3 regions of the Ancylobacter novellus DSM 506 genome follow, and region 1 is predicted to be linked to each of the others. Evidence: predicted binding sites of a transcription regulator. Region 1 holds the regulator's gene; each other region holds the start of a gene.
What was found. Region 1 encodes LexA, which represses DNA repair genes until DNA is damaged. Its sites were predicted from a motif close to TGTTCNNNNTGTGTTCNG; they were not measured.
Positions count from the first base shown of each region.

Region 1 (10,214 bases):
AAGGCGCTGTTCCGCGCCGGCGAGGAGGCGGTGCGCTTCGCCGCCCGGGCGGGACGAGCCCAGTGATGATGATGGGAAGGGCGCGACAGGAGCGATGGCGGGGCTGGCGATAATCCTTGTCGCCGGACGGCGCGGCTTGACCCGGCGCCGTCACTCCCCCTAGAGCTTTTGAGCCGGCCAGACCGGCGTATGGACGCGCGATGATCCTTCTCGTCGACAATTACGACAGCTTCACCTGGAACCTCGTCCACTATCTCGGTGGACTCGGGGTCGAGGTGGAAGTGCGCCGCAACGACACCCTCACCGTGGACGAGGCCCTGGCGCTCAAGCCCGAGGCCATCGTCATCTCTCCCGGTCCGGCCACGCCGAACGAAGCCGGCATCTGCCTCGACCTCATCTCCCGCGCCGCCGGCGAGGGCGTGCCGGTGTTCGGCGTCTGCCTCGGCCACCAGGCCATCGGCCAGGTGTTCGGGGGCGACGTCGTCCGCGCCCCGCTGCCGATCCACGGCAAGCTGTCCGAGGTGAAGCACAAGGGCGAAGGCGTGTTCCGCGGCATCAACGGCCCGTTCAAGGCGACGCGCTACCACTCGCTGGTGGTCAAGCGCGACACGCTGCCGGCCGACCTCACTGTTACCGCCGAGACCGATGACGGGCTGATCATGGGCCTGTCGCACAAGGCGCTGCCGGTGCACGGGGTGCAGTTCCACCCCGAAAGCATCGCCTCCGAGCACGGCAAGACCATATTGAAGAACTTCCTCGACCTGGCGCGGGCGTGGAACGCCGGCCCGGGACGGAAGCGGGCGGCGTAAGCGCGGGGAACCGGGGGACACATGGACAACCTCAAGCCCATCATCGGCAAGCTGGCCACCGGCACCACGCTGACGCGCGCCGAGGCCGCGGCGGCCTTCGACGTGATGATGTCCGGCGAGGCGACGCCCTCGCAGATCGGCGCCATCCTCATGGGCCTGCGCGTGCGCGGCGAGCATGTGGAGGAGATCGCCGGCGCGGTCTCCATCATGCGCGCCAAGATGCTGCGGGTGGAAGCGCCGGCCGAGGCGGTCGACGTGGTCGGCACCGGCGGCGACGCCTCCGGCTCCTACAACATCTCTACCTGCGCCTCCTTCATCGTCGCCGGCGCCGGCGTGCCGGTGGCCAAGCACGGCAACCGCGCGCTGTCCTCCAAGTCCGGAGCCGCCGACGTGCTGATGGCGCTCGGTGTGAAGATCGATCTCGCCCCGGAGCAGATCGCCCAGTGCATCCGGGAAGCCGGCATCGGCTTCATGTTCGCCCCGGCACATCATCCGGCGATGAAGCATGTCGGTCCGAGCCGGGTGGAGATGGGCACGCGCACCATCTTCAACCTGATCGGCCCGCTGTCGAACCCGGCCGGCGTCACCCGGCAGATGGTCGGCGTGTTCGCGCGCACCTGGGTTGAGCCGATCGCCGAGGTGCTGCGCACGCTCGGCTCCACCCGCTCCTGGGTGGTGCACGGCTCGGACGGGCTCGACGAGATCACGACCACGGGACCGACCTATGTCGCCGAGCTGAAGGACGGTACGATCCGCTCCTTCGAAATCGCCCCCGAGAGCTTCGGCATCGCCCGCGCGGCGCCCGAGGCGCTGAAGGGCGGCGACGGCGCGGCCAATGCGCTGGCGCTGCGGGCGGTGCTGGCGGGCGAGCCGAGCGCCTATGCCGATGTCGCCCTGCTCAACGCCGCCGCCGCACTGGTGGTAGCCGGCAAGACGAATGAGATCGGCGAGGGACTGGAGATCGCCCGCGCCAGCCTCAAGGGGGGCCATGCCGAAGCGGCGCTCGACCGCCTGATCGCGGTCTCGTCGCTGGTAACGGCGGAGTAACGGACAGACATGGCCGACATTCTCGAGCGCATCGCCGCCTATAAGCGCGAGGAGATCGCGGCCGCCAAGCAGGCGCGCCCGCTCGTCGAGGTGCGCGCCGCCGCCGAGGCCGCCGACGCGCCGCGCGGCTTCCTGAAGGCCATCGAGGCGAAGATCGCCGCCGGCCGCACCGCGCTGATCGCCGAGATCAAGAAGGCGAGTCCGTCCAAGGGGCTGATCCGTCCCGATTTCGATCCGCCGTCGCTTGCCGCCGCTTATGAGGCCGGCGGCGCGGCGTGCCTGTCGGTGCTCACCGACACGCCGTCCTTCCAGGGCGCGCCGGAATATCTCGTCGCGGCGCGGGCCGCCTGCGCGCTGCCGGCGCTGCGCAAGGATTTCATGCACGACACCTATCAGGTGTTCGAGGCGCGCAGCTGGGGCGCCGACTGCATCCTCGTCATCATGGCCTCGGTCGACGACGCGCTGGCGCTCGACCTCGTCGAGACGGCGCATGGCCTCGGCATGGATGCCCTCGTCGAGGTGCATTCGGATGACGAGCTCGACCGCGCGCTGAAGCTCCCGGCGAAGCTGGTCGGCATCAACAACCGCGACCTTCGGACTTTCGAAGTCACGCTCGCCACCTCCGAACGGCTGGCGCCGCGCGTCCCGGCCGACCGGGTGATCGTCGGCGAGAGCGGCATCTTCACGCCGGATGACGTCGCCCGCCTCGCCAAGGTGAACATTGACACCATCCTCGTTGGCGAGAGCCTGATGCGGCAGGCCGACGTGGCGGCGGCGACCCGCGCCCTGCTCGCCCCTCCTGCCCTGCGCGCCGCAGGCTGAGCGATGGCGGACGAACCCCGCCTGACCCATCTCGACGCCGCCGGCGCCGCCAACATGGTCGACGTCGCCGACAAGGCCGTCACCGACCGCATCGCCGTCGCCGAGGGCGCGGTGCGGATGAAGGCCGAGACGCTCGACCTCATCCTTTCCGGCAACGCCAAGAAGGGCGACGTCATCGGCACGGCGCGCCTCGCCGGCATCATGGCGGCCAAGCGCACGCATGAACTGATCCCTCTCTGCCACGCGTTGCTGCTCTCCAAGGTGGCGGTGGAGATCGAGCCCGATTCTGCCCTGCCCGGCCTCGTGGTGCGGGCGACGGTGCGCACCACCGGCCAGACCGGCGTGGAGATGGAGGCGCTCACCGCCGTCTCCGTCGCCTGCCTCACCGTTTACGACATGGCCAAGGCGGTCGATCGCTTCATGCGCATCGAGAATGTGCGGCTGCTGGAAAAATCCGGCGGCCGTTCCGGCCACTGGCAGGGCGAGTAGCACATCATGGCCCTGATGCCCGTCGAGGAGGCGCTGGCCCTCCTGCTCGCCGCCGCCGGGCCGATTGGCAGCGAAAATGTCCCGCTGGAGGAAGCCGCCGGCCGGGTGCTCGCCGCCCCGGTGATCGCCCGCCGCACCACGCCCGGCGCTGACGTCTCGGCGATGGACGGCTATGCGCTGCGCGCCGCCGACGCTGCTACCGTCCCCGCTACGCTGCGGCTGATCGGCGAATCCGCCGCCGGCCGGCCCTTTGCCGGTACGGTCGAGCCGGGCACGACGGTGCGCCTGTTCACCGGCGCGGTGGTTCCCGATGGCGCCGACGCCATCGTCATCCAGGAGGACACGCGCCGCGACGGCGATCTCGTCACCATGAACGAAGCGCCCACACCCGGCCGGCATATCCGCCCTGCAGGCGGCGACTTCGCCAGTGGCGAGACGCTGCTGGAGACCGGCCACAAGCTGCGCGCCCGCGACCTCGCGCTGGTCGCCGCCGCCGATGTCGCCGAGGTGAGCGTCGCACGCCGTCCCCGCGTGGCCCTGCTCTCCACCGGCGACGAACTGGTGCGGCCCGGGACGGGCGCTCGGGCCCATCAAGTTATCGTCTCCAACATCTATTCCATCGCCGCGCTCGCGCGGGCTGCCGGCGCCGAGGTCACGGATCTCGGCGTGCTGCCCGACGAGATGGCGGCGACGCAGGCCGGCATGCGCGCGGCGCTCGACGGCGGTTTCGACGTGCTGGTGACCACCGGCGGCGCCTCGGTCGGCGACCATGACCTCGTCGCCCCGGCGCTCACGGCGCAGGGCGTCACCCTCGCCGTGCACAAGATCGCCCTGCGCCCCGGCAAGCCGCTGATGTTCGGACGCAGCAGGCGGACGCAAGTCCTTGGATTACCGGGCAACCCGGTCTCCGCCCATGTCTGCGCCACGCTCTTCCTCCTGCCCCTTCTGAAGAAGCTGCAGGGGCTCGACGTGCCGGCGGCGACCGAACTCCAGCCGGCCATCCTTGGCAGTGACGTGAAGGCCAACGAGCAGCGCATGGATTTCATGCGCGCCGAGATCGTCGGCCGCGAGGGCGGCCTGCCCGTGGTGCGCCCCCTGCCCGTGCAGGACAGCTCCATGCTGCGCAACCTCGCCCGCGCCGACGTGCTGCTGGTGCGCCGCCCGCATGCGCCGCCTGCCAAGGCCGGGGAACCCTGCGAGATTCTGCCGCTCGAGGATTGACCCCGCCGCCCGCTGCCTGTGTGCTCGCTTATCGATTTATCGCGGGGAACAGGGCGGATGGAGATCAACATTCCCGAGGTGCTGGCCGAGGTGACGGCCGCCTTCGAGCGTTACGAGAAGGCGCTGGTCGGCAACGACGTCGAGGCGCTCGATGCGCTGTTCTTCGAGGCCCTCACCACCATCCGCTATGGCGGCGGCGAAAACCTCTACGGCATAGAGGAAATCCGCGCCTTCCGCGCCGCCCGCTCGCCGGTCGGGCTGCAGCGCACGCTCGAAGGCACCGTCCTCACCTCCTATGGCCGCGACATGGCGGTGGCCTCCACCCTGTTCCGCCGGAACAGCGCACCCGGCCGCGTCGGTCGGCAGATGCAGACCTGGATGCGCACGCCGGAAGGCTGGAAGGTGGTCGCCGCCCATGTCAGCGTCATCGACGATCCCGCCGCCAAATGAAACACTTGGTGAAGCCCGGCATGCCCGCTATTGATGCGTGAGGCGGTCCGGCTTTCGGCCGTCTCCAGGTCGTCAGTTCGCGCATGTCCGTGCTGCCTGTCCGCTTCCCGCTCGAACCGCCCGCCGGCGCCGGCCGGCGGGGCCGCGTGACGCGCGCGGAGGAGTTGCGCATTCAACTCGCCGACGAGATCACCCGCGGCACGCTGCCACCGGGCACTGCGCTGGACGAGACTGCGCTCGCCGCCCGCTTCGGCGTGTCGCGCACGCCGGTCCGCGAGGCGCTGCGCGAGCTCACCGCCTCCGGCCTGGTCGACGCCCGTCCGCATCGCGGCGCGGTGGTGGCCCGTCCGAGCGTCGAGCGGCTGCAGAACATGTTCGACGTGATGGCCGAACTCGAGGCGCTCTGCGCCGGCCTCTCCGCACTCAACATGACGCCGCCGGAGCGCCGCCAGCTCGAACAGCTGCACGCCGACATGAGCGACTTCATGCGGCAGGGCGAGTTCACCGCCTATCGCGAGGCGAACGAACAGTTCCACAACTCGATCTATGCCGGCAGCCACAACGAGTACCTGATCGAGATCACGATCGGCACGCGCCGGCGGCTCTCGCCCTTCCGCCGGGCGCAGTTCCGCGCGCTCGGGCGCCTCGCCCTCTCCCACACCGAGCACGATCAGGTGGTGACGGCGATCCTGCGCGGCGACCGCGACGGCGCCGCTGCGGCCATGCGCAGCCATATCGCCATCGTCCACGACGCCTACGAGCAATACGCGCAGACGATCTGATTCGGCCCCGGCGCCCCTGTTTGGAGGCCAAAGAGGCGCTCGCCGGGCGAATTCAGCCGCTCAATGGCCGATTTCACCGCTTTTACACGCGTTTAGCGATCCCTTTACCCATTGTGGAACACAATAAGAACGTATAGTCTTTGTTCGCGATTTGTTTCATTCCGGCGACGCCGGCCAGACGGGATTCTCAGGATGCTCACCCGCAAACAGCATGAGCTGCTCCTGTTCATCAACGAGCGTCTGCAGAAGGACGGCGTGCCGCCTTCCTTCGAGGAGATGAAGGAGGCGCTCGACCTCAGGTCGAAGTCCGGCATCCACCGGCTGATCACGGCGCTGGAGGAGCGCGGCTTCATCCGCCGCCTGCCGAACCGGGCGCGGGCGCTGGAGGTGATCCGCCTCCCCGAGGACGCGCAGCCGCCCAAGCCTGCCGCTCGCCCCTTCGCCCCCAACGTCATCGAGGGCAATCTCGGCCGCGTGCGCCCCTCCGAAGACAGCGAGGATGTGCGCCGCTCGGTGCCGATCCCTGTCATGGGCCGCATCGCCGCCGGCACGCCGATCTCGGCCATCCAGTCGCGCGACCACACCATCAGCATGCCGCCGGAAATGCTGGCTGGCGGCGAGCATTTCGCGCTGGAAGTGCGCGGCGATTCCATGGTCGAGGCCGGTATCCTCGACGGCGACCTGGCGCTGATCCGCAAGACTGATTCCGCCAACACCGGCGAGATCGTGGTGGCGCTGATCGACGACGAGGAAGCCACTCTCAAGCGCCTGCGCCGCAAGGGCGCCTCGGTGGCGCTGGAGGCGGCGAACCCGGCCTATGAGACCCGCATCTTCGGCCCCGACCGCGTGCGCATCCAGGGCAAGCTGGTCGGCCTGTTCCGGCGCTACTGAGGAGCGTTCGCCGGCCGCTCCGAGGCACTTTCGCCAACCATGTCGTCGAGCGGATCGCGCGACCTTGCCGTTGCGCGCGCGACGGCCGGTTTGCCGGCTTGAGCCGCGCCGGTGATGGGCTGCAGTCTCGCGGCAGCATTGGTCGTCGCAACTCGCGGCGGGGCAGCCTGCCAGGGCCGGCCGCCATAGGGCGCGTTGGCCGAGACGAGCCGCAGTTCGCCCTCCTCCGTCCGATAGCCGGCCACCCCGCCGCCCGCCTTGCGCGGATCGAGATGGATGACCGTCGCCGCGCATTCGGAAGGCGCCGTGAAGGGCGTCACCAGCACGCGGGCAAGGCGGCAATCGTCCTCCAGCGAATCCGGATGCCGCGACAGGGCAACGAGCGCGCCGCCGACGAGCGGCAGTGTGCAGCCGAGCGGATCGCAGGCAGCCGCCTGTATCAGCTCTTTCGAGCCGGCGCGCGCGCGGTCGCCGTCGGCGCTCAGCCACTGCTCCACCGCGAAGCGGTCGGCAAGACCGCTCGTGCGGTCACCCATGACGGCGAGCGCGCCGTCCGGCCCACGCACGGCGACGGTGCGCGCTTCGCCATCGACGAATAGGTCGGGCCGCGGCTCGCGCGCGGCGATCCACAGCGCGAGGATGGCAAGCACCGGAGCCAGCAGGATCAGCCGCGTGCGGGAGAGGCAGAGCGCCATCAAGGCGAGGCTGAGCAGCACGAGGCTCGCCATCGGCATGGCGGATACGCCGCGATCCGCTCCAGGGATACGTGCGACGAAATCGGCGATGTCGCGCATCAGGTCGATGCCCCAGCCCATCAGCCGCCAGGCCCGATCGTCCCAGCCGAACGGCATCAGCACCGCGCCGACCAGGCCCGCGGGCATGACGATGAAGGAGACGGCCGGCATGGCGGCGAGGTTGGCGATCAGGCTCAGCGGCGCCAGCCGTTGGAAATGGAACGCCGCATAGGGCGCGGTGGCGAGACCGGCGGCGAGCGAAGCCAGCACCAGCGCCGCGACATAGCGGGCCGGCCGACGCAGCCAGACGGCGTCCTCCGCCGTGCCCGGCGGCGTGGTCACGAAATGGCCGTACCGCTCATAGGCGGCGATGAGCGCCAGCGTGGCGGCGAAGGACATCTGCGCGCCGGGATCGAGCACCGCCCAAGGGGTGAGCGCCAGCACCGCAAGCGCCGCCACCGCCAGCGTGCGCAAGGTGAGCGCCGGACGGCCGAGCACGATGCCGGCGAGCACGATCAGCGTCATCACATAGGCGCGCTGGGTGGCCAGTTCGGCGCCGGAGAGCAGCAGATAGAACGTCGCCGACAGCGCCGCCGGCACCGCCGCCCAGGCCTTGATCGGATAGCGCAGCGCGAGATCGGGAAACAGCGCCAGCAGGGCCCGAGCTAGGAAGAACACGGTGGTCGCAACCAGTGCCATGTGCAGGCCGGAAATGGAGAGGATGTGCGACAAGCCGGCGACGCGCATGCTCTCCTCGATCGGCTCCGCCACCGCGTCGCGCAGCCCGGTGACCAGCGCCACCGCCACCCCGCCCTCCTCGCCCGGCAAGGCGGCGCGGATGCGCGCGGCGATAGCGTGCCGCGTGCCGTCGAGCCAGGTCGTCAACGCCAGACCGGCCGGCGCGATCACAGGCGCCGGAACGATTTGCGGGCGGCCGAGCGCATAGCCGGTGGCGCCGATGCCGTCGAACCAGACCGCGCGGCCGAAATCGAAGCCGCCGGGATAGGCCGGCCCCGGCGGCGGCCCGAGGCTGGCGCGCAGCCGCACATGGCTGCCGACCGCCGGCGGATCACGCCCCGCCAGCGTCACGCGCACGCGCCGCGGCGCATCGACCAGCGGGCGCGGAAAGGTGGTGACCAAAACGGTGACACGGCTGCCGCGCGGGCGGTGCTCGGTGGCCTCGACGAAGCCGGTGATCTCGGCCGCATTGAGCTGCTCGCCGAGCACCGGATGCGCCATGCGCTGCACCTGCAGGCTCGCCAGCGCGAAGCCGGCGGTGATGGCGGCGAGCAGCGCGAAGAGATGGAAGGCGAAGGGTTTTTCCCGCGCCCACACGGCGATGCCGATCAACACCGCCGCCGGCAGCAAGGCGACATAGGGCAATGGCTCGTGCGGCGCGCCGAAATAGAGCCCCGCGCCGGCGGAGACGCCGATCGGCAGGAACAGGAAGCCGCGCCGGTCGTCCAGCTCGCGCGCCAGCGCCGCGGCGAGACGTCCTGCCAGCGCGCCGAGCGAGGGCAGCGGCCAGCCCTGCCCGGCCGCGCGGCGCGCGCCGCCGAGGGCGAGCGCCGCCGCCCGCGCCCGGGCACGCGGGAGCGCCTCCTCCGGCCGCGACTTTGACGGCTCCTCGCCCCCCTGCACGTCGTCCCCCGACGCCCTGCCCCATCCACGCCGCCATCGCCCGGCAAAAGCAGGCGACGGCGCGGCTTTCGCGGTGTTGCGCACCTATGGTACACGCACCGTCCGCGCCCGCCACGCTTTGACGCCGCAGCCCTTCGCGGCGCGAGACGGAAGAGAAATGTCCGAGACCGTCGTCACCCGCTTCGCCCCCTCGCCCACCGGCTTCCTGCACATCGGCGGGGCGCGCACCGCGCTGTTCAACTGGCTCTACGCCCGCGCCAAGGGCGGGAAAATGCTGCTGCGCATCGAGGACACCGACCGCCAGCGTTCCACGCCGGAGGCGATCGACGCCATCATCGACGGGCTGAAATGGCTCGGCATCGACTGGTCGGGCGACGTCATCTACCAGTTCGCCCGCGCCGCGCGTCACCGCGAGGCGGTGGAGCAGATGATCGCGGCCGGACGCGCCTATCCCTGCTACGCCACGGCGGCGGAGCTGGAGGAAATGCGCGAGACCGCCCGCAAGGAGGGCCGCCCGCCGCGCTATGACGGGCGCTGGCGCGACCGCGATGCCGCCGACTACCCGACCGACCGCAAGCCTGCGATCCGCCTGAGGGCGCCCATCGAGGGCGAGACCATCATCGACGACCTCGTGCAGGGCCGTGTCGTATTCCAGAACAAGGAACTCGACGATCTCGTGCTGCTGCGCTCGGACGGTACGCCGACCTACATGCTCTCCGTGGTGGTCGACGACCACGACATGAGCGTCACCCACATCATCCGCGGCGACGACCACCTCACCAATGCCGCGCGCCAGACGCAGATCTACCATGCGCTGGGCTGGGAGGTACCGCGCATGGCGCACATCCCGCTCATCCACGGGCCGGACGGCGCCAAGCTCTCCAAGCGCCACGGCGCGCTCGGCGTCGACGCCTACCGGGCCATGGGCTACCTGCCGGCGGCGCTGCGCAACTACCTCGTCCGCCTCGGCTGGAGCCATGGCGACCAGGAGATCTTCTCCACCGAGGAGATGAGCACCCTGTTCGACCTCGACAGGGTCGGCCGCTCCGCCGCCCGCTTCGACTTCGCCAAGCTGGAGAGCATCAACGGCCTCTATATGCGGGCGACGCCCGACGGGGAGCTGCTGGCGGCGATCGACCAGCTTCTGCCGCATATCCCGAACGGCGCCGAGATCGCGGCCGCACTGACCCCGGAGCGCCGCGCGCAGCTGCTCGCGGCCATGCCGGGGCTGAAGGAGCGCGCGAAGACACTCGTCGAACTTATTGACAGTGCTTCATATATCTGGAAATCGCGCCCCTTCGACATGGAGGACAAGGCGCAGGCCCTGC
Region 1 is NC_014217.1:1,897,020-1,907,233, forward strand. It holds gene trpE (anthranilate synthase component I) at 1-66, shown strand, start outside; gene SNOV_RS09085 (anthranilate synthase component II) at 201-809, shown strand; gene trpD (anthranilate phosphoribosyltransferase) at 831-1,856, shown strand; gene trpC (indole-3-glycerol phosphate synthase TrpC) at 1,866-2,678, shown strand; gene moaC (cyclic pyranopterin monophosphate synthase MoaC) at 2,682-3,167, shown strand; gene SNOV_RS09105 (molybdopterin molybdotransferase MoeA) at 3,174-4,388, shown strand; gene hpxZ (oxalurate catabolism protein HpxZ) at 4,446-4,838, shown strand; gene SNOV_RS09115 (GntR family transcriptional regulator) at 4,922-5,620, shown strand; gene lexA (transcriptional repressor LexA) at 5,813-6,511, shown strand; gene SNOV_RS09125 (ComEC/Rec2 family competence protein) at 6,505-8,886, opposite strand; gene gltX (glutamate--tRNA ligase) at 9,044-10,214, shown strand, end outside.

Region 2 (10,214 bases), 160 kb from region 1:
TGGAGGCGCGGGCCATGCCCACCGTGCCGCGCGTAAAGGGCACGTTGGAGAACTCGGCCGGCAGGTTGGGGTAGCGCGAGCCGCCGGTGCCGTTGCCGTACTGGCCGTCGCCGGTCTGCGCCATGAAGCCTTCGATCACGCGGTGGAACGGCACGTTGTCGTAATAGCCTTCGCGCGCCAGGGTCTTGATGCGCTCGGCGTGCTGGGGCGCGAGGTCGGCGCGCAGCACGAACACCACCGGACCCTTGGTGGTCTGCATGATGATGGTGTTCTGCCGGTCGACATTCGGCGGCAGCTTCACGCTCTGCGCCGCGGCGGGCAGCACGAGCGCGCAGACGATGGCGAAGGCGGCGGTTAGGCTGCGGATCATGGATGGGAACTCCGTTGAGCGAGGCGGAACGGGCGCGAATTCTAGCCGGTGCGGCCGAACCGGGCCTTGAGCCGGACCAGCACGGCCGGCGGCACGAAGGCGGACACGTCACCGCCCATGGCGGCGATTTGCCTGACCAGAGTGGCGGTGATGGGGCGGGCGATGGGGGAGGCCGGCAGGAAAACCGTCTGCACGCGCGGCTTCAGCACCGCGTTCATGCCGGCCATCTGCATCTCGTAGTCGAGATCGGTGCCGTCGCGCAGGCCGCGGATCAGCAGCTGCGCGCCTTCCGCCTCGGCGGCGTCCACCACGAGATTGTCGAAGGTGATGCAGTCGAGGCTCGCGCCCTCGGCGGCGACGATCGGCTCGAACACCTCATGCAGCATCTCCAGCCGCTCGCTCGCGGTGAACAGCGGCGACTTGCCGGGATGGATGCCGACGCCGACGATCAGCTTGTCCACCAGCCGCGCCGCCGCGCGGGCGACCTCGGCATGGCCGTTGGTCGGCGGATCGAACGAGCCGGGATAGAAGGCGATGCGCTTGGCGCTCATGCAGGGCCTCTCGGTGCGGGGCAAGCGTTAGCTGTCTCCCGCCTGCGACGCAAGCGAGACGGGCGGCAGGCTCACCGCTCGCCGCGGCCGATCCATTTGGTGACGGAAGGCGGCCGGTAGCCGCGCAGCAGCGCCAGCAGTTTTTCCGGGTCGTCGGCGACGAGCAGCATGTCGCGATGCGCCGGTCGCATGAAGCCCTCCTCCACCACATGGTCGACGAAGGCGAGGAGGCGCTCGTAATAGCCGTCGATGTCGAAGAGGGCGCAGGGCTTCTCGTGGCTGCCGAGCTGCGCCCAGGTCCACACCTCGAACAGTTCCTCCAGCGTGCCGATGCCGCCCGGCAGCGCGACGAAGCCGTCGGCGAGCTCGGCCATCAGCGCCTTGCGCTCATGCATGGAGCCGACGATGCGCAGGTCTCCCAGCCCCTTATGCGCCACCTCGCGCTCGAGGATGCCGCGCGGGATGACGCCGATGACCTCGCCGCCGGCGGCGAGCGCGGCATCGGCCAGCGCGCCCATCAGGCCGACCGAGGCGCCGCCATAGACGAGGCCGATCCCCTCGCGCGCCAGCCGGGTGCCGAAGGCGACCGCGGCTTCCCTGTATTCGGGCCGGTTGCCGGCATTGGAGCCGAGAAACACGCAGATGCGGCGCATGGCTTTCCTCCCTGGCGGGTCTCAGAGACGGAAACGGCGCCATGCGGCGCCGCTCCCTCGATGATGGACCTTACGGAACGGCGGCGGCTCAGTCCGCCGCTTCCTCGCCGAGCCCTTCCTCGCCTTCTTCCTCGCTGACGCGCTCGACCGAGACCACCTTCTCGTCCTCGGCGGTGTTGAAGACGATGACGCCCTGGCTGCCGCGCCCGACGATGCGGATGCCGTTGACCGGGCAGCGGATGAGCTGGCCGCCATCGGTCACCAGCATGATCTGGTCGGCTTCCTCGACGGGGAAGGAGGCGATCAGCGGGCCGTTGCGCTCGTTCACCGCCATGGCGACGATGCCCTTACCGCCGCGCCGCGTGGTGCGGTACTCGAAAGACGATGTGCGCTTGCCGAAGCCGTTCTCCGACAGGGTGAGGATGAACTGCTCGTTGGCGCTCATCTCCACATAGCGCGCCTGGTCGATGTCGGCGGGGGCGGCGACCGCCTCCTCCGCATCGGCGTCGGCCACCGTCTCCGGCTCCTCGGCGCCGTTCTCCAGCCCGGCCTGCGAGCGGCGCACGGCATTGGCGAGCTTGATATAGGCAGCGCGCTCCTCGGCGGTGGCGTCGACATGGCGGATGATCGCCATCGAGATCAGCCGGTCGCCCTCCTCCAGCTGGATGCCGCGCACGCCCATCGAGTCGCGGCCCTTGAACACCCGCACCTCGGGGACGGGGAAGCGGATGCACTGGCCCTTGGCACTGGTGAGCAGGACGTCGTCCTGCTCGGTGCAGAGGTCGACGTCGGCGATCGCCTCGCCTTCCTCCAGCTTCATGGCGATCTTGCCGTTGCGGTTCACATTGGTGAAGTCCGACAGCTCGTTGCGCCGCACCGTGCCGCCGGTGGTGGAGAACATGATCTGTAGCCGGCTCCACGTCTCCTCGTCGGGCAGCGCCATAATCGAGGTGATGCGCTCGCCCTCGGTCAGCGGCAGGATGTTCACCAGCGCCTTGCCGCGGGCCTGGGGCGCGGATAGCGGCAGGCGCCAGACCTTCAGCTTGTAGACCTGGCCCTTGGAGGAGAAGAACAGCACCGGCGCATGCGTCGAGGCGACGAAGATGCGGGTGACGAAATCCTCGTCGCGCGTCTGCATGGCCGAGCGGCCCTTGCCGCCGCGCCGCTGCGACCGGTAGGTCGAGAGCGGCACGCGTTTGATGTAGCCGGCATGCGAGACGGTGACGACCATGTCCTCGCGGGCGATGAGGTCCTCGTCCTCGAAATCACCTTCCGCGTCGGTGATCTCGGTCTTCCGCGGCGTTCCGAATTCCGCTTTCACGGCAAGGAGTTCGTCCTTGACGATGGTGCGGATGCGCTCACGGCTGGCGAGGATGTCGAGATAGTCGCGGATCTCCACCGCGATCTTGTCGAGCTCGTCGGCGACCTCGTCGCGGCCGAGTGCCGTGAGGCGCTGCAGGCGCAGGTCGAGGATGGCGCGGGCCTGCTCGGCCGAGAGCCGGTAGGTGCCGTCCTCCGCCAGCTTGTGGCGGGGGTCGTCGATCAGCGCGATAAGCGGCGCCACGTCCATCGCCGGCCAGTCGCGCGTCATCAGCGCCTCGCGGGCGGTGGCCGGATCGGGCGAGCGGCGGATGGTGGCGATAACCTCGTCGATATTGGCGACGGCGATGGCGAGGCCGACCAACACATGCGCGCGGTCGCGCGCCTTGCGCAGCAGGAATTTGGTGCGCCGGCTAACTACCTCCTCGCGGAAGGCGACGAAGGCGGTGAGCAGGTCGTGCAGCGTCATCAGCGCCGGCTTGCCGCCGTTCAGCGCCACCATGTTGGCGCCGAAGGATGTCTGCAGCGCGCTCATGCGGTAGAGGTTGTTCAGGACGACGTCGGCCTGGGCGTCGCGCTTGATCTCGAACACCACGCGCAGGCCTTCGCGCGAAGATTCGTCGCGGATCTCGGCGATGCCTTCCAGCCGCTTGTCGCGCACCAGTTCGGCGATGCGCTCGATCATCGTCGCCTTGTTCACCTGATAGGGGATCTCGGTGACGATGATGGCGTCGCGGTCCTTGCGCAGCTCTTCGATGGTGGCGCGCGAGCGCATCACGATGGAGCCGCGCCCGGTCAGGTAGGCCTGGCGGATGCCGCTGCGCCCGAGGATGAGCGCGCCGGTGGGGAAGTCCGGGCCATGGATATAGTCGAGCAGCTTCTCGATATCGAGGTCGGGTTCGTCGATCAGCGCGACGCAGGCATCCACCACTTCGCCGAGATTGTGCGGCGGGATGTTGGTCGCCATGCCCACGGCGATGCCGCCGGCGCCGTTGACCAGCAGGTTCGGGAAGCGCGCGGGGAGCACGGTCGGCTCCTGCTCGCGGCCGTCGTAATTGTCCTGGAAGTCGACCGTGTCCTTGTCGAGGTCGTCGAGCAGGTTCATCGCCGGCTTGGCGAGGCGCACCTCGGTGTAGCGCTCGGCCGCCGGCGGGTCGCCGTCGATGGAGCCGAAATTGCCCTGCCCGTCGATCAGCGGCAGGCGCATGGAGAAGTCCTGCGCCAGGCGCACCAGCGCGTCATAGATCGCCTGGTTGCCGTGCGGATGGTACTTGCCCATCGTGTCGCCGGTGACGCGGGCGGACTTGTTGTAGGGCCGCTCGGGAACGTAGTTGTTCTCGCGCATCGAGAACAGGATGCGGCGATGCACCGGCTTCAGGCCGTCGCGCACGTCGGGAAGCGCACGCGAGACGATGACGCTCATCGCGTAATCGAGATAGGAACGCGACAATTCGTCGGTGATCGAGACGGGCCGGATATCCGAAGGACCACCGTCCTCCGGCTTCAACGTATCGGAATCGGACAAGGAAGCGTCTTTCCGTGGTTGCGGAACAGGTGTCCCTGTGTAGCCGATTCCGGCGGCGGGCGCCAGCCGAGAGGCGTTTTTGACGACCTTAAAACGCCTTTGAATTCAATGCGTTATAAGGGGATTTCCACAGCGTCGGCGGAACATGGCGGAAGCATGGCGACGGGGCCTCCCGCGACGGTCGGAACCCCCTCGCCCGCCGGCCTTGCGAGAGGCCTGCGGCGATGCCGGCGAGCGGCCGCCGCGCGTGCTACGTTTGGTCGTCGAAGGTAGGCGGCGGCAGGGGGGAAGTGGGCGTGCTGGACTATGTCTTCTCCGCCGTGGTCACCATGGGCGTGGTGATCGACCCGATCGGCCTCGCACCGCTCTTCCTCGCCGTCACCTCCGACCTCACCGCGGCCGAGCGTCGGCTGGTGGCGTGGCGCTCCTCCGCCATCGCCCTGGCCATACTGGTCGTGTTCGGCGTGATCGGCGCGCCGCTGCTGCACGCGCTCGGCATCACCCTGCCCGCCTTCCGCATCGCCGGCGGGCTGCTCTTGTTCACCATCTCCTTCGAGATGGTGTTCGGCCGCCGCACCGAGCGCAAGTTCGACGCTTCCGAAGTGGCGCAGCGCGAGCATCTGCTGCGCACGCTGGCGGTGTTCCCGCTCGCCATCCCGCTCATGGCCGGACCAGGCGCCATCACCGCCATGCTGCTGCTCGCCGGCGAAGCAAAGGGCGATCCGGCGCGGCTTGCGGCGCTGTTCGCCATCACCGTGCTGGTGGTCGCCAGCTGCCTCTTGGTCTTCCTCGCCGCCCGGCGCATGGACAAGCTGCTAGGCGTGACCGGCAACGCTATCCTGTCGCGCCTGCTGGGCGTGGTGCTGGCGGCACTCGCCGTTCAGTTCGTCATCGACGGCGTGCGCGCCTCGTTCCTCGCCTGACCGGCGGGACGGCTACGACCAGCCCGGACGATTGCCGGCCCCAGTCTCTGGCTAGCCATCTCTCGCTCGTTGTCCCTGGCCCGGCCGCGCTCAGAACGGGATCTCGTCGTCGAGGTCCCCGCCCCCGCCGAACTTGCCGCCGCCGCCACCGCCGACCGCGGCCGGCTTGCGGTCGCCGCCGCCGAAGGAGCGGCCGCCGCCCGAACCACCGCCCGAGCCACCACCAAAACCGCCGCCCGAGCCGAAATCGCTGCTGCCGGAGCTATATTCCTCGCCGCTCTCGGAGGAACCACCGCCGCGGCTGTCGAGGATGGTCAGCTCGCCGCGGAACGGGCGCAGCACGACCTCGGTGAAATAGCGCTCGCCGCCGGACTGGTCGGTCGCCTTGCGGGTCTCCAGCTGGCCCTCGATATAGACCTTGGTGCCCTTGCGCAGATACTGCTCGGCCACGCGCAGCAGGTTCTCGTTGAAGATCACCACACTGTGCCACTCGGTGCGCTCCTTGCGCTCGCCGGTGGCCTTGTCGCGCCAGGTCTCGGAGGTGGCGATGCGCAGATTGCACACGCGTCCGCCGTTCTGGAACGTGCGCACCTCCGGATCGCGGCCGAGATTGCCGATCAGGATCACCTTGTTGACGCTGCCCGCCATCTTGTCCTCCGAAAAAGCCGGACGCCCGCCGCGGCGGCGCGCTCGCCAAAGAAACGCATCCTAGACCAGCCAGCGGGGAGACGCGCCCCTCGCCGGCACCCTGTCCACATCTTGCGGGTGCAGCCGGGCACGCCGATCGCTTCCGCGCTGCCCAACATTAACCATAAATATGTTCTTGTTATGTTCCTAGCATTGCGGCTAGTCTTGCGCAAGAGCAGCGTTGTGAGCGAGTCGCTCATTGCACCGCGGCGGAGCGCGACTATGTTAACCATGCGATTATCAGGGAGCTTCGTCCCATCATGACCCAACTGCGCCACCGCCCGCGCGCCCGCGCCATCGCCCTGCGTGCCGAGGATGCCCGCCAGGCATTCCTTCGCCGTACGTTTCTCGCCATCACCGGCGGGATCATCGCGGCGGCCGGCCTTGCGGTAGCGCTTCACGGCGTCGGGATGTAATCCCCTCGCCGGGCGGACGTTGCCTGGGATTGTGCCGCCCCGGAATTGAAGCAACTGGCGTAGCCGCCCGCAGACGAAAGACCGGCGAGAAGACACGGAATGAAGGACCGCGTGGACCTGCCGCGCCGCGATGCCCGTTCGATCACGATACGGGGCGCGCGCGAGCACAATCTGAAGAATGTCGACCTCGAGATCCCGCGCGACAGCCTCGTCGTGTTCACCGGGCTTTCCGGCTCGGGAAAGTCGTCGCTCGCCTTCGACACCATCTATGCCGAGGGCCAGCGGCGCTATGTCGAGAGCCTCTCGGCCTATGCCCGCCAGTTCCTGGAGATGATGCAGAAGCCGGACGTCGACCAGATCGACGGCCTGTCGCCGGCCATCTCCATCGAGCAGAAGACCACCTCGAAGAACCCGCGCTCCACGGTCGGCACCGTCACCGAGATCTACGACTATATGCGCCTCTTATGGGCGCGCGTCGGCATTCCCTACTCGCCGGCCACCGGCCTGCCGATCGAGAGCCAGACGGTCAGCCAGATGGTCGACCGCGTGCTGGCGCTGCCGGAGAAGACCCGGCTTTATCTGCTCGCCCCCGTGGTGCGCGGGCGCAAGGGCGAATACCGCAAGGAGCTGGCCGACTTCCAGAAGAAGGGCTTCCAGCGCGTCAAGGTGAATGGCGAGTTCTACGAGATCGCCGACGCCCCCGCGCTCGACAAGAAGTTCAAGCACGACATCGACGTGGTGGTGGACCGCCTCGTCGTGCGGCCGGACATCGCCAGCCGGCTGGCCGACAGTTTCGAGACCGCGCTCGGCCTCGCCGACGGTATCGCGGTGATCGAGTTCGCCGACGAGAAGGAAGAGAATGGCGAGCCGCGCCGCATCGTCTTCTCGGAAAAATTCGCCTGCCCGGTCTCCGGCTTCACCATTCCCGAAATCGAGCCGCGGCTGTTCTCCTTCAACAACCCGTTCGGCGCCTGCCCGGTCTGCGACGGGCTCGGCCATGAGAGCAAGATCGACCCGGACCTCGTGGTGCCGGAGAAGTCGCGCACGTTGAAGCAGGGCGCCATCGCCCCCTGGGCGAAATCCACCTCGCCCTATTACGGCCAGACGCTCGACGCCCTCGCCCGCCATTACGGCTTCAAGCTCACCGTGCCGTGGGCCGACCTGCCGGAAAAGGTGCAGGACGTGATCCTCAACGGCTCTGGGGCTGAGACCATCCGCTTCGTCTATGACGACGGCATGCGCGCCTACGAAACCTCGAAGACCTTCGAGGGCATCGTCACCAATCTGGAGCGGCGCTGGCGCGAGACCGAGAGCGACTGGGCGCGCGAGGAGATCGGCAAGTATTTCTCCGCCGTGCCCTGCGCCGCCTGCCACGGCTATCGGCTCAAGCCCGAGGCGCTGGCGGTAAAGATCGCCGGCCGCCACATCGGCGAGGCGGCGCAGCTTTCCGTGCGCGGGGCGCTGGACTGGTTCGCCGACCTGCCCGGCCAGCTCACCGACAAGCAGAACGAGATCGCGGTGCGGATCCTCAAGGAGATCCGCGAGCGCCTCGCCTTCCTGCTCGACGTCGGCCTCGACTATCTCACCCTGGCGCGCGCCTCCGGCACGCTGTCGGGCGGCGAGAGCCAGCGCATCCGCCTCGCCTCGCAGATCGGCTCGGGGCTGACCGGCGTGCTCTACGTGCTGGACGAGCCCTCCATCGGCCTGCACCAGCGCGACAATGAGCGCCTGCTCGGCACGCTCAGGCGGCTGCGCGACCTCGGCAACACCGTCATCGTCGTCGAGCATGACGAGGACGCCATCCTCTCCGCCGATTACGTGGTCGATGTGGGCCCCGGTGCCGGCGTGCATGGCGGACGCATCGTCGCCCAGGGCACGCCGCCGGAGATCCTGGCCAACCCGAACTCGATCACCGGCAAGTACCTAACCGGCGAGATGACCGTGCCGGTGCCCAAGCGCCGCAAGCCGGACCGCAAGCGGCTGCTGCGCGTGGTCAATGCGCGCGCCAACAATCTGAAGAACGTGACGGCGGAGATCCCGCTCGGCCTGTTCACCGCGGTCACCGGCGTGTCGGGCGGCGGCAAGTCGACCCTGCTTGTCGACACGCTCTACAAGGCTGTGGCGCGCCGGCTCAACGGCGCTTCCGAGCCGCCGCTGGCGCATGACGGGCTCGAGGGGCTGGAGCACCTCGACAAGGTGATCGACATCGACCAGTCGCCGATCGGCCGCACGCCGCGCTCCAACCCGGCGACCTATACCGGCGCCTTCACGCCGATCCGCGAATGGTTCTCCGGCCTGCCGGAAGCGAAGGCGCGCGGCTACGGGCCGGGGCGCTTCTCCTTCAACGTCAAGGGCGGGCGCTGCGAGGCGTGCCAGGGCGACGGTGTCATCAAGATCGAGATGCACTTCCTGCCCGACGTCTACGTCACCTGCGACGTCTGCAAGGGCAAGCGCTACAATCGCGAGACGCTGGAGGTCACCTTCAAGAACAAGTCCATCGCCGACGTGCTCGACATGACCGTCGACGAGGGGGCTGAGTTCTTCAAGGCGGTGCCGGCGGTGCGCGAGAAGCTGGAGACGCTCTCGCGCGTCGGGCTCGGCTACATCCATGTCGGCCAGCAGGCGAACACTCTGTCGGGCGGCGAGGCGCAGCGTGTGAAGCTCTCCAAGGAGCTGTCGCGCCGCGCCACCGGGCGCACGCTCTACATCCTCGACGAGCCGACCACCGGCCTGCACTTCCACGACGTCGCCAAGCTGCTCGAAGTGCTGCACGAGCTGGTCGAGCAGGGCAACACGGTGGTGGTGATCGAGCACAATCTCGAGGTCATCAAGACCGCCGACTGGGTGATCGACCTCGGTCCCGAGGGTGGCGACGGCGGCGGCGAGATCGTCGCAGCCGGCCCGCCTGAGGCGATCGCCAAGGAGACACGCAGCCACACCGGCCGCTTCCTCGCCGAAGTCCTGGCCCGCCGCCCCCTGAAGCCGCGCAGCGCGGCGGAGTAGGCGAACAGCCCCACTCTGCCCAACGGGCATCCCAACGGGAATAGTGAGGCGTCATCCCGGACGGCCGAAGGCCGATCCGGGATCGCGTGCGGAATGGAGAGCGATCCCGGCTCTGCGGCTTCGCCTTCGGCCGGGATGACGATGCGAGACAGGCAACGCAACCTCATCCTGAGGTGCGAGCGCAGCGAGCTTCGAAGGATGGTCGTTACAGCGCGCCCGGACGAGCATCCTTCGAGGCCCGGCTAACGCCGGGCACCTCAGGATGAGGTCGATCTGGAGGGAACCGGGTTTCGCGAGGCCCTCACGCTCCCTGCCGCAGCCGCACCAGATGCACCGTCGCGGCAATCAGCACGAGGGTCGCGCCGAACTGGTGCGCGAGCGCGATGTCGATCGGCACCTGATGGATCAGCGTCATGATGCCGAGGAAGGCCTGCGCCACCACAAGCGCGAGGATCAGCAGCGCCCGCCGTCTCGGCGCCCCGCCGACGCGCCGCGCGCTCAGATAGTGCCCGAGCGCCAGCGCCAGCAGCACATAGGCGACGAGACGGTGATTGAACTGCACGGTGAGAACGTTCTCGAAGAAATTCCGCCAAACCGGCTGCTGGACAAGCAGATTCTCCACCGGCGGCACCAGATGTCCGTCCATCAGCGGCCAGGTCGTGTAGGTCAGTCCGGCGTCGAGCCCGGCGACCAGCCCGCCGAGGAAGATCTGGATCAGCACGACGGCGAACAGCAGCCGCGCATAGCCGCGCAGCCAGTCGGGCGC
Region 2 is NC_014217.1:1,732,515-1,742,728, reverse strand. It holds gene SNOV_RS08410 (peptidylprolyl isomerase) at 1-370, opposite strand, end outside; gene coaD (pantetheine-phosphate adenylyltransferase) at 412-921, opposite strand; gene SNOV_RS08400 (LOG family protein) at 993-1,574, opposite strand; gene gyrA (DNA gyrase subunit A) at 1,663-4,419, opposite strand; gene SNOV_RS08390 (MarC family protein) at 4,716-5,342, shown strand; gene ssb (single-stranded DNA-binding protein) at 5,433-5,990, opposite strand; gene SNOV_RS23780 (hypothetical protein) at 6,290-6,445, shown strand; gene uvrA (excinuclease ABC subunit UvrA) at 6,545-9,448, shown strand; gene SNOV_RS08375 (COX15/CtaA family protein) at 9,750-10,214, opposite strand, start outside.
Region 2: ssb (single-stranded DNA-binding protein) is a predicted target of LexA. The motif match lies at 6,161-6,178, and genes of this name have one in related genera.

Region 3 (10,214 bases), 1.9 Mb from region 1:
CCCCGCCGGCGAAGCAGGTGCCCTCCGCCTGGATGGCGGAAATGGTCGCGAGGGTGAGTGCGTCGCCCGCCGCGTCGTCCGCCTCCGCGCCGAAGCGCAGCAGCACCTGATTGAGAACCACCTCGTTGAGCACGGCGATGCCGGGCTCGGCGCGCAGCAGCTCGGCCATCAGCCGGGCCTGCTCGCAATTGGCCGCGACCATCGCCGCGACGCCGGCACGGCCGAGATGGCGCAGCAGCGCCCAGGTGGCGAAACCGCGCGCGCGGCGCGACAGCTCGGGCACATAATGGGAGGGGTCGCGCTCGGTGCCACTCACCGGCGGCAGATAGCTCGCCGCGATCGTCATCGCCCGACGGTGCGCCTCGGCGTCGCGCACGATGGCGTAGCCGCAATCATAGGGAGTCTGCAGCCATTTATGACCGTCCGTCGCCCAGGAATCCGCCAGCTCGACGCCGGCCGCGAGGTCGGCCTTTTTCGGGCAGGCGCGCGCCCACAGACCGAAGGCGCCGTCGACATGCACCCAGGCGCCGCGCGCCTTGGCGAGCGGGACGATCGCCTCGTGCGGGTCGAAGGCGCCGGTGTTGATCTGCCCCGCCTGCGTCACGACGATGACGGGGCCGCTCTCCGGCAGCGCCCGTTCGAAGGCGTCTGCGCGCATGGCGCCCTGCGCGTCCGTGGCGACGCGAATGAGGTTTGAGCGGCCGAAGCCGAGATATTGCAGGGCGGAGAAGACGCTGGCATGGGCGTCGTCGCCGATGACCACGCGCACCGGCGGCGCGCCGGCGAGCCCGTCTTCCTCGACGTCCCAGCCGACGCGGCGCAGCACCTCGCCACGGGCGGCGGCGAGGCCGACGAAATTGGCCATGGTGGCACCGGTGACGAAGCCGACCGAAGCCTCCTCCGGCAGGCGCAGCACATCGAGCAGCCAACGCGCCGCCACAGTCTCGGCCGCCGCTGCCGCGGGGGCGGCGACATGGTTGGCGGCGTTCTGGCCCCAGGCGGCGGTCAGCCAGTCGGCGGCGAGGCCCACGGGATGCGAGCCGCCGATCACCCAGCCGAAGAAGCGCGGCCCGGTGGTCGCGCTCAAGCCCGGCCCGGCGCGGCGGACGAGATCGTCGAGCACCTCGCCCGCCGGCTCGCCCTCTTCGCTCAGCGCGCCGTCGAAGGCGACGACCGCCTCTTCATAGGTGAAGCTCGGCGCATGGCGGAGCGGATCGGCGGCGCGGAAGGCGCTCGCATGGCGCGCGGCGCTCGCCAGCAGTGCCCGGGTGGCTTCGCGCTCTTCGTTCTTGGCCAGCATGGCGCGACTCCTGCGTTGGTCGGGCGGGCATCCTAGGTGGCGCGGCCGGTCTGTCCAGAGGCGACTGGACTTCAACCGCGATAGGGTATAATTCCTATTTTGCTGATATAATTCCGATTCGCGGGACTCCCATGCTGACCCACGCCCAGATCTGGCGGGCCATCGACCAGTTGGCGGAGCGCCACGGGCTGAGCGCCTCCGCGCTCGCCAAGCGGGCGGGGCTGGACCCCACCACCTTCAACCGCTCCAAGCGCGAGCAGCCGGACGGGCGCGCGCGCTGGCCCTCCACCGAGAGCATCGCCAAGATCCTCGCCGCGACCGGCGCCAGCCTCGACGACTTCATGGCGCTGATCGGCGGCGGCACGCGGCGGGCCATCCCGCTCATCGGTTTCGCCCAAGCCGGCCGCGGCGGCTATTTCGACGATGCCGGCTTCCCGGTCGGTGGCGCCTGGGACGAGATCGAGTTTCCCAATGTCGGCGACGAGCATGCCTATGCGCTGGAGATCGCCGGCGATTCCATGCTGCCGCTCTACCGCGACGGCGACGTCGTCGTGGTCTCGCCGGCGGCGGCCACAAGGCGCGGCGACCGGGTGATCGTGAAGACCCGCGAGGGCGAGGTGATGGCCAAGGAGCTCAAGCGCCGCACCGCCAAGACGGTCGAATTGCGCTCGCTCAACCCCGAGCACGCCGACCGGGTGTTCCAGGAAGGCGAGATCGCCTGGATCGCCCGCGTGCTGTGGGCGAGCCAATAGCCGGATAGCGTGTCGCCCCCTATGCGAACGGCCCCGCATGGGGGCCGTCCTTCTTCCCTAGACTTGGTGTCATCCGGGACTGCCGCCCGGAAGTCCTTGCTGCCGTCAGCAGCGCACCGCTATGCGGCGGCCGTAGCGATCATAGGTGTAACAGTCTCCGGGCGAGGTCGCGGCACCGATCACGCCACCAGCCACGGCGCCGGCGCCCGCGCCCCACGCCGCGCCCGTTCCGCCGCCGGCGATGCCGCCGATCACCGCGCCGGTACCGGCACCGATCAGGGCACCGCCCGCCGTGCGCTGCTGCGTGGTGGTGCAGGCCGCGAGGCTGAGCGCGACGGCGGAAATAGCAACGATCCTGAGCATGATGTCCTCTCCAGAACTTGGCCGTACAGGTGCCCCTGATACGCGGCCTTGGCCCCGGCCCGACCCAGCGCACGGAAGGCGCGGCCTGACCCGCAGCAGTAACGCCCGCGCCCGCCGCGGGTTCCCTGCGTTACCTAAGTAGCGCAATCGCGCTTCCTCCGGCGAGGCTCACTCCCTATAATGACAGGGCTATTCTGTACTTAGCCAGCTAGAGGCATCCATGACCATCCGCCTTGGAGACGTCGTTCCCGATTTCGAAGCCGAGACCACCGAAGGTCCGATCCGCTTCCATGAGTGGCTTGGTAATTCCTGGGGCGTGCTGTTCTCGCATCCGAAGAACTTCACCCCCGTCTGCACCACCGAGCTCGGCCAGGTGGCGCGCCTCAAGCCCGAGTTCGACCGCCGCAACGTCAAGGTGATCGGCCTCTCCGTCGACCCGCTCGACGCCCATGCCAAATGGTCGGAGGACATCGCCGAGACGCAGGGCTACGCGCCGAACTTCCCGCTCATCGCCGATCAGGACCGCAAGGTCTCCGACCTCTACGACATGATCCACCCGAACGCCTCCGACACGATGACGGTGCGCTCGGTGTTCATCGTCGGGCCGGACAAGAAGCTGAAGCTCTCCCTCACCTATCCGGCGAGCGCGGGCCGCAACTTCGACGAGATCCTGCGGGTGATCGACTCGCTGCAGCTCACCGCCACCCACGCCGTCGCCACGCCGGCGAACTGGAAGAACGGCGACGACGTCATCATCGTCCCCTCCGTGAGCGACGAGGCGGCGAAGGAGAAGTTTCCCGAGGGGTGGAAGACGCTGAAGCCGTATCTGCGCGTCGTGCCGCAGCCGGGAAAGTGAGGCCGGCTTTTTGAGATCTGGCGGCGTGCCGCCAGAACACCGTCATCCCCGGGCTTGACCCGGGGATCCACGACTTTGGCGACCGAAGAAGGCGTCGTCGTTCGGCGGGACGTAGCCTCGCCGGCCCGCCGATCAGCAGCCCGTCATCTTCCGGTACTGCATGAACCCCGTGCGCTCGGCCACGGCGTTGTAGAGGCGCTGCGCCGTCGTGTTGGTCTCGTGCGTCAGCCAATAGACCTTCGGCGACCCCTTGGCCGCGGCATCGGCATGGACATGGTCGATCAGCGCGCGGCCGACGCCCTTGCCGCGCAGGCCGGGATCGACGAACAGGTCGTTGAGATAGCAGGAATTGCCCTCGCTCCAGGTCGAGCGGTGGAACAGCCAGTGGGCGAGGCCCACGGCGCGGCCGTCCTCGTCGAAGGCGAGCGCGCCATGCACCGGCTCGGCGGGATCGAGGAGGCGCTGCCAGGTGGTGCGCGTCACCGCCGCCGGCAGCTCGGCCTCGTAGAAGGTGAGATAGCCCTGCCAGAGCGGCAGCCAGACCGCATGATCGGCTTCCTCGACACGCCTTATCGTCGTCATGCCAGCACCGTTCCCCTGGTGAGTTCATTGCCGCGCAGGAAGTCGGCCGCGCCCATCGCCTTGCTGCCGGCCTTCTGCACCTCAGTGAGCCTCACCGCGCCGTCCGCACAGGCGATGGTGAGCTGGTCGTCGATCACTTCGCCCGGCCGACCCGCGCCGGCAACAAGCGTCGAGCGCAGCACCTTCACCCGCACGCCGTCGAACTCGAACCAGGCGCCGGGAAAGGGCGACAGCCCGCGAATATGGTCATGCACCTGCTTCGCCGGCTTCGACCAGTCGATGCGGGTCTCACCCTTGTCGATCTTGGCAGCGTAGGTGACGCCCGCTTCCGGCTGCGGCGTGAAATTCAGCGCCCCGCGCTCCAGCGCCGCCAGCGCACGGCCCATCAGATCGGCGCCGACGATCATCAGCCGGTCGTGCAGTTCGCCCGCCGTCATGTCCGCGCCGATGGCGACGCGCTCGACGAGGCCGACCGGGCCGGTATCCAGCCCGGCCTCCATCTTCATCACCGCGACGCCGCTCTCGGCATCCCCGGCCATGATGGCGCGCTGGATCGGCGCCGCGCCGCGCCAGCGCGGCAGCAGCGAGGCGTGGAGATTGAGACAGCCGAGCTTCGGCGCGTCGAGGATCATCTGGGGCAGGATGCGGCCATAGGCGACCACCACCGCGACATCCGCCTCATGGGCGGCGAAGGTCTCGGCCGCCTCTTCGGTACGCAATGTCGAGGGGGTGAGCACGGGCACGCCCAGCTTCTCCGCCGCGCGGTGCACCGGCGAGGGCACCAGCTCCAGCCCGCGCCGCCCGGAAGCCGCCGGCGCGCGCGTATAGGCCGCCACTACCTCGTGCCCGCTGCCGACGATTTCGGCGAGCGTCGAGACCGCGAAGTCGGGCGTGCCCATGAAGACGATGCGCATGAGAACTCCCGAAAGCGGCAGGCGGCGAAGCGAAGAGCGCCGGGATCAGACCCCGTCGCGCTCCTTCTCCTTGGCGATCTTGGTGAACTTCTTCATCACCCGGTCGCGCTTGAGCTTGGAGATGTGGTCGATGAACAGCACGCCGTTCAGGTGGTCGATCTCGTGCTGCACGCAGGTTGCGAGAAGGCCGTCGGCGTCGATCTCCTGCGTCTCGCCGTTGAGGTCCATGTAGCGGACCTTCACCCGCGCCGGCCGCTCGACATCGGCGTAATATTCCGGGATCGACAGGCAGCCTTCCGAATAGACCGAGATCTCCTCGGAAGAGGAGATGATCTCCGGGTTGATCAGCGCGATCGGATTCTTCTTCTCCTCCGCGCCTTCTTCCTCGCCTTCCTCGCGCCGGACGACGTCGACGGTGATGATGCGCTCGGGGATGCCGACCTGGACCGCCGCCAGCCCGATGCCGGGAGCGTCGTACATGGTCTCGAACATGTCCTCGACGATGGCGCGCACCCGCGCATCGACCCGCACGATGGGGTCGGAAATCAGCCGCAGCCGGGAATCGGGGATGATGACCAGGGGACGTATCGACATGCCGTTCAGATAAGCGCTGGCCTCGCGCGGGTCAACGGAGCGGACGCCCCGGCCTTTGGATATGTTCACTTTACGTTCGCGCCATTGCTCGAATCTGCTACAAGCGCAGCCATGGATCAGGTCCTCTTCGTCGTCGGCACGCATCCGGTGACGCTGGCGCAGGCGATTGCCGGCGCGGCGGCGCTCGGCTTCCTCCTGCTCGTGCTGGTTCTGCGCGCGGTCTCGCGCAATGCAAGGCAGAGCGCGCTGGAGGCCGACGAGCAGGCCCGCCGCGCCGATGAATTGGAGACCCGCCTCGTCGAACTCGCCCGCACCCAGGCCGAGACGGTCGGACGTGTGCAGTCCATGGCCGAGGTGCTCGCGCAACGCCAGGGCGAGCTCGCCCGCGCCGTCGCCGAGCGGCTCGACGCCACCACCCACCGCATGGGCGAGAGCCTCGCCCGCTCAGCCGAGGCGACGCACGAGAACCTCGCCAAGCTCAATGAGCGCCTCGCCCTCGTCGATCAGGCCCGTCTCAGCCTCGGCGAGCTCTCCGGCCAGGTGATGAGCCTGCGCGAGACGCTGGCGAACAAGCAGGCGCGCGGCGCCTTCGGCGAGGGGCGGCTGCAGGCGCTGGTTTCCGACGGCCTGCCGCGCGACAGCTTCGCCTTCCAGCACACGCTGGCGAATGGGCGGCGCGCCGACTGCGCCATCTTCCTGCCCGGCGACAAGCGCCCGCTGCTGGTCGATTCCAAGTTCCCGCTGGAGGCCGTCACCGCCTTCCGCGAGGCGCAGACCGACGACGCGCGCAAGCAGGCGCAGACCCGGCTCAAGGGCGATGTCGGCAAGCATGTGAAGGACATCGCCGAGCGCTACCTCGTCAGCGGCGAGACGCAGGACATCGCGCTGATGTTCGTGCCGTCCGAGTCGGTCTATGCCGAGCTGCACGAGCATTTCGACGAGGTGATCCAGCAGGCGTTCCGCGCCCGCGTCGTCATCGTGTCGCCCTCGCTGCTGATGCTGGCGGTGCAGGTGGTGCAGGCGATCTGCAAAGATGCGCGCATGCGCGAGCAGGCCGATCTCATCCGCGCCGAATGCGGCAAGCTGGTCGCGGACGTGATCCGCCTGCGCGACCGGGTCGGCAATCTGCAGAAGCATTTCGGCCAGGTGAACGAGGACGTGGCGCAGGCGCTGACCTCCGCCGACAAGATCGCCAAGCGCGGCGCCCGCATCGAGCAGTTGGAGTTCGAGGGCGAGGCGATCCCGGCGACCGAGCCGGAGCTGCCGGACACGCTCCCCATGCTCGGTCTCAGGGGTGCGGCGGAGTAGAGCCCCGCTCGCCATCTTCATCCGGCCTTTCACTCGCCGTCATCCCGGCCGAAGGCGAAGCCGCAGAGCCGGGATCGCGTGCCGCTTCTATTCGGATAACGATCCCGGATCGCCCTGCGGGCGTCCGGGATGACGATGTGGACGAGGCCCCACCCACGCGCCTCTTAGTCTCACATACCTCCAATTCGCAGGCGCGACGTTCTCTGATAGTCTGATAGAATCTTTCTATCGTACCCGCCTTACCGCGTCAGGAAGCGTCCCGCGTGATCGACCGTTTCGAACTTCTGCTCGCCCTCGCCAAGGAGCGCCATTTCGGCCGTGCCGCCGAGTCCTGCGGCGTCACCCAGCCCACCCTTTCCGCCGGCCTCAAGCAGCTCGAGGAGCAGCTCGGCGTGCGCCTCGTCGAGCGCGGCTCGCGCTTCATCGGCTTCACGCCGGAGGGCGAGCGGGCGCTGCAATGGGCGCGGCGGGTGATCGGCGACGTGCGCGCCATGCGGCAGGAGATCGCCGGCATGCGCAAGGGCCTCAGCGGCCATCTGCGCATCGCCGGCATCCCGACCGCCATGCCGATGCTCTCCGAGCTGACGACGCCCTTCCACGAGAAGCATGGCGACGTGCGCTTCACGCTGATGTCGGCCTCCTCCAACGAGGTGCTGCGGCTGATCGAGAATCTCGAGGCCGATGCCGGCGTCACCTATCTCGACAACGACCCGCTCGGCCGGGTGAAGACGGTGCCGCTCTATCAGGAAGGCTACCGCTTCCTCACCGCCGTCGACGCCCCGCTCGGCGACCGCGCCAAGGTGACGTGGGAGGAGATCGGCCAGGTGCCGCTCTGCCTGCTCACCCCCGACATGCAGAACCGCCGCATCGTCGACAAGCAGCTCACCGAGGCCGGCCACGCCGTGGTGCCGATGCTGGAGGCGAACTCGACGCTCGCTTTGCTCTCGCATGTGCGCACCGGCAAATGGGCGAGCGTCGTCGCCAACACGCTGGCCGACGTCTTCGCCTTCCCGGAGAATATCCGCTCGATCCCGATCGAGGGGCCGGAGGTGCTGCACCAGATGGGCCTCGTCGTGCTCGACCGCGAGCCGCTGACCCCCATCGTCACCGCGCTGATGGCGGAAGCCCGCGCCATCGCCCCGGAGCTCGCGGCGCGGATGTGAGGTCGCCACTCCTTCTCATCCATCGACGAACCTCATCCTTCGAGGCTCGCTGCGCTACCACCTCAGAACGGGGGAGCTCGGTGAGTTCTCGCGCACCGAAGCATCACCCCTCCCCCGCGGGAACCCTATGCCGGCTCAGCGGTTGTTCCGGCAACGCGGGCGCGCTCCGGGCGTGCCGCACCGTAGCAGTGGAGGCAACCATGCTGGGTTGGGCGCTCACCTTTCTCGTGATCGCGCTGATCGCAGCGGTGCTGGGTTTCGGCGGCATCGCCGGCACCGCCATCGAGATCGCCAAGATCATCTTCTTCGTCGCCATCATCCTGTTTCTGGTATCGGCCGTCGTGGGGTTGCTGCGCGGCCGCTCTGGCCCGGTTCCGTGAACCGGACCTCGCCGCTCACACCGGCGATGTAGGACGCCCCCGGGTCATACCGGGGGCGTTCTCGTTTGCGACGAGCGATAAGATTGATATCGGGAGAAGGGAGGCTCAGGCCCGCTCGGCGGCGAGCACGGCGCGGGTAGTCTTGTCGGGACCGAAATCCTCGACGTCCTCGATGGCGAGCAGTTCGCCCAGCCGCTTGCGCGCACGGTTGACGCGGCTCTTGATGGTGCCGACGGCGCACTGGCAGATGTCGGCCGCCTCTTCATAGGAGAAGCCCGAGGCACCCACCAGCACCAGCGCCTCGCGCTGGTCCGGCGGCAGTTTGTCCAGCGCCGTGCGGAAATCCTCGAAGTCGAGATGCGTCGCCTGATCCGGATTGGTGGTCAGCGTGGCCGCGAAGGCGCCATCGGAATCGGGCACCTCGCGCCGCCGCTTGCGATATTCCGAGCGGAACAGGTTGCGCAGGATGGTGAACAGCCAGGCCGGCAGGTTGGTGCCCGGCCGGAAGCTGGAAATGTTCGCGAAGGCGCGCAGGAGCGTCTCCTGCACCAGATCGTCGGCGCGGTCGACACTACCGCTGAGCGAAATGGCGAAGGCACGCAGGTTCGGTATCGCGGCGATGATTTCGTCGCGTAGCGCCGGGTCGAACTGGCTCACCGAGACCCTCCGTCCTCGGACGTCTTCGGTCCCGCATTCTTGTCGAGCTGCGACAGCAGGTCCATGAAACGATCCGGCACGCCCTGGCGCACCACATCGTCATACATGGCGCGCAGATGCTGGCCGATCTTGGCCTGTATGTCGCTCCCGAGCGCGGTCGTTCGGGCTCCCCGAATCGGAGTATGCGAGAGGGTGTCCGCAGTCGCGGACTGGCCCTCGGACTGATCGTCGTTCATAGTCTTCTTTCCCGACATTGAGCCCCCAAGAATATGAAGAGGTGAGGACGGCTCCGTCGCTTCATGCCCACTCATAACGGCCGGAGGGCGCGGCGGTTCCGGAACTGATGCGAATTTCGTCAGATTTTTTCAGCCTACTCTGGAACCGAATGATTCATGGGGCGTTAACGAGCGCTTCACCTATCGCAGCATCGGGGAGACGCGTGTGAGCACTTCTCAACTTGTCGCGCAGCACCTGCCGTTCCTGCGCCGCTATGCGCGTGCGCTCAGCGGCAGCCAGTCCGCGGGCGACGCTTATGTAACGGCGATGCTGGAGACCCTCATCGCCGATCCTGCCATCCTCGACCGTGACGCCGATCCCCGCGTTGCCCTCTATCGCCTCCTCACCCGCCTTTGGGACTCGGTGTCCCTGAACGCCAAGGTCGACCAGACGCCGGCGGCGATCCAGGGCGAGCACCGCCTCGGCCACATCACCCCGGTGGTCCGCCAGGCCTTCCTGCTGGTCTCGCTCGAAGGCTTCACCGAGGAGGACGCCGCGCAGGTCCTCGAGATCGATGTCCCGACCCTGCGCAACCTCGTCGAGGATGCCGGGCGCGAGCTGGCGGCGGAAATCGCCACCGACGTCCTGATCATCGAGGATGAGCCCTTCATCGCGCTGGACCTGGAAGGCCTCGTGGAGAGCCTCGGCCACCGCGTCACCGGCATCGCCCGCACCCATACCGAGGCGGTCGAGCTCGCCCGCCGCAAGGCGCCGGGCCTGATCCTTGCCGACATCCAGCTCGCCGACGGCTCCTCCGGCCTCGACGCCGTGAACGAGCTGATCGCCAAGGTCGAGGTGCCGGTGATCTTCATCACCGCCTATCCGGAACGCTTCCTCACCGGCGTGCGGCCGGAGCCGGCCTTCCTGATCGCCAAGCCCTTCCAGCCCTCGACGGTCGCCGCCGTCATCAGCCAGGCACTGTTCTTCGAGCGCCGGGCGCGTCCACGGGAGCAGCGCGCGACCGCCTGATCCGCCGATGCCCCCGCTCACGCTCGATCTCATCGACGATGCCGCGCGATGGGTAACGATCCTGTCGTCGCTGGCCATCGCGGTGGGGCTGGTTCGCCTG
Region 3 is NC_014217.1:41,313-51,526, reverse strand. It holds gene SNOV_RS00325 (pyridoxal phosphate-dependent decarboxylase family protein) at 1-1,300, opposite strand, end outside; gene SNOV_RS00320 (S24 family peptidase) at 1,432-2,052, shown strand; gene SNOV_RS00315 (YMGG-like glycine zipper-containing protein) at 2,158-2,415, opposite strand; gene SNOV_RS00310 (peroxiredoxin) at 2,636-3,271, shown strand; gene SNOV_RS00305 (GNAT family N-acetyltransferase) at 3,404-3,853, opposite strand; gene fmt (methionyl-tRNA formyltransferase) at 3,850-4,767, opposite strand; gene def (peptide deformylase) at 4,813-5,361, opposite strand; gene SNOV_RS00290 (DNA recombination protein RmuC) at 5,473-6,669, shown strand; gene SNOV_RS00285 (LysR family transcriptional regulator) at 6,933-7,832, shown strand; gene SNOV_RS00280 (DUF1328 domain-containing protein) at 8,033-8,212, shown strand; gene SNOV_RS00275 (sigma-70 family RNA polymerase sigma factor) at 8,318-8,869, opposite strand; gene SNOV_RS00270 (NepR family anti-sigma factor) at 8,866-9,105, opposite strand; gene SNOV_RS00265 (response regulator) at 9,311-10,114, shown strand; gene SNOV_RS00260 (sensor histidine kinase) at 10,122-10,214, shown strand, end outside.
Region 3: SNOV_RS00290 (DNA recombination protein RmuC) is a predicted target of LexA. The motif match lies at 5,424-5,441, and genes of this name have one in related genera.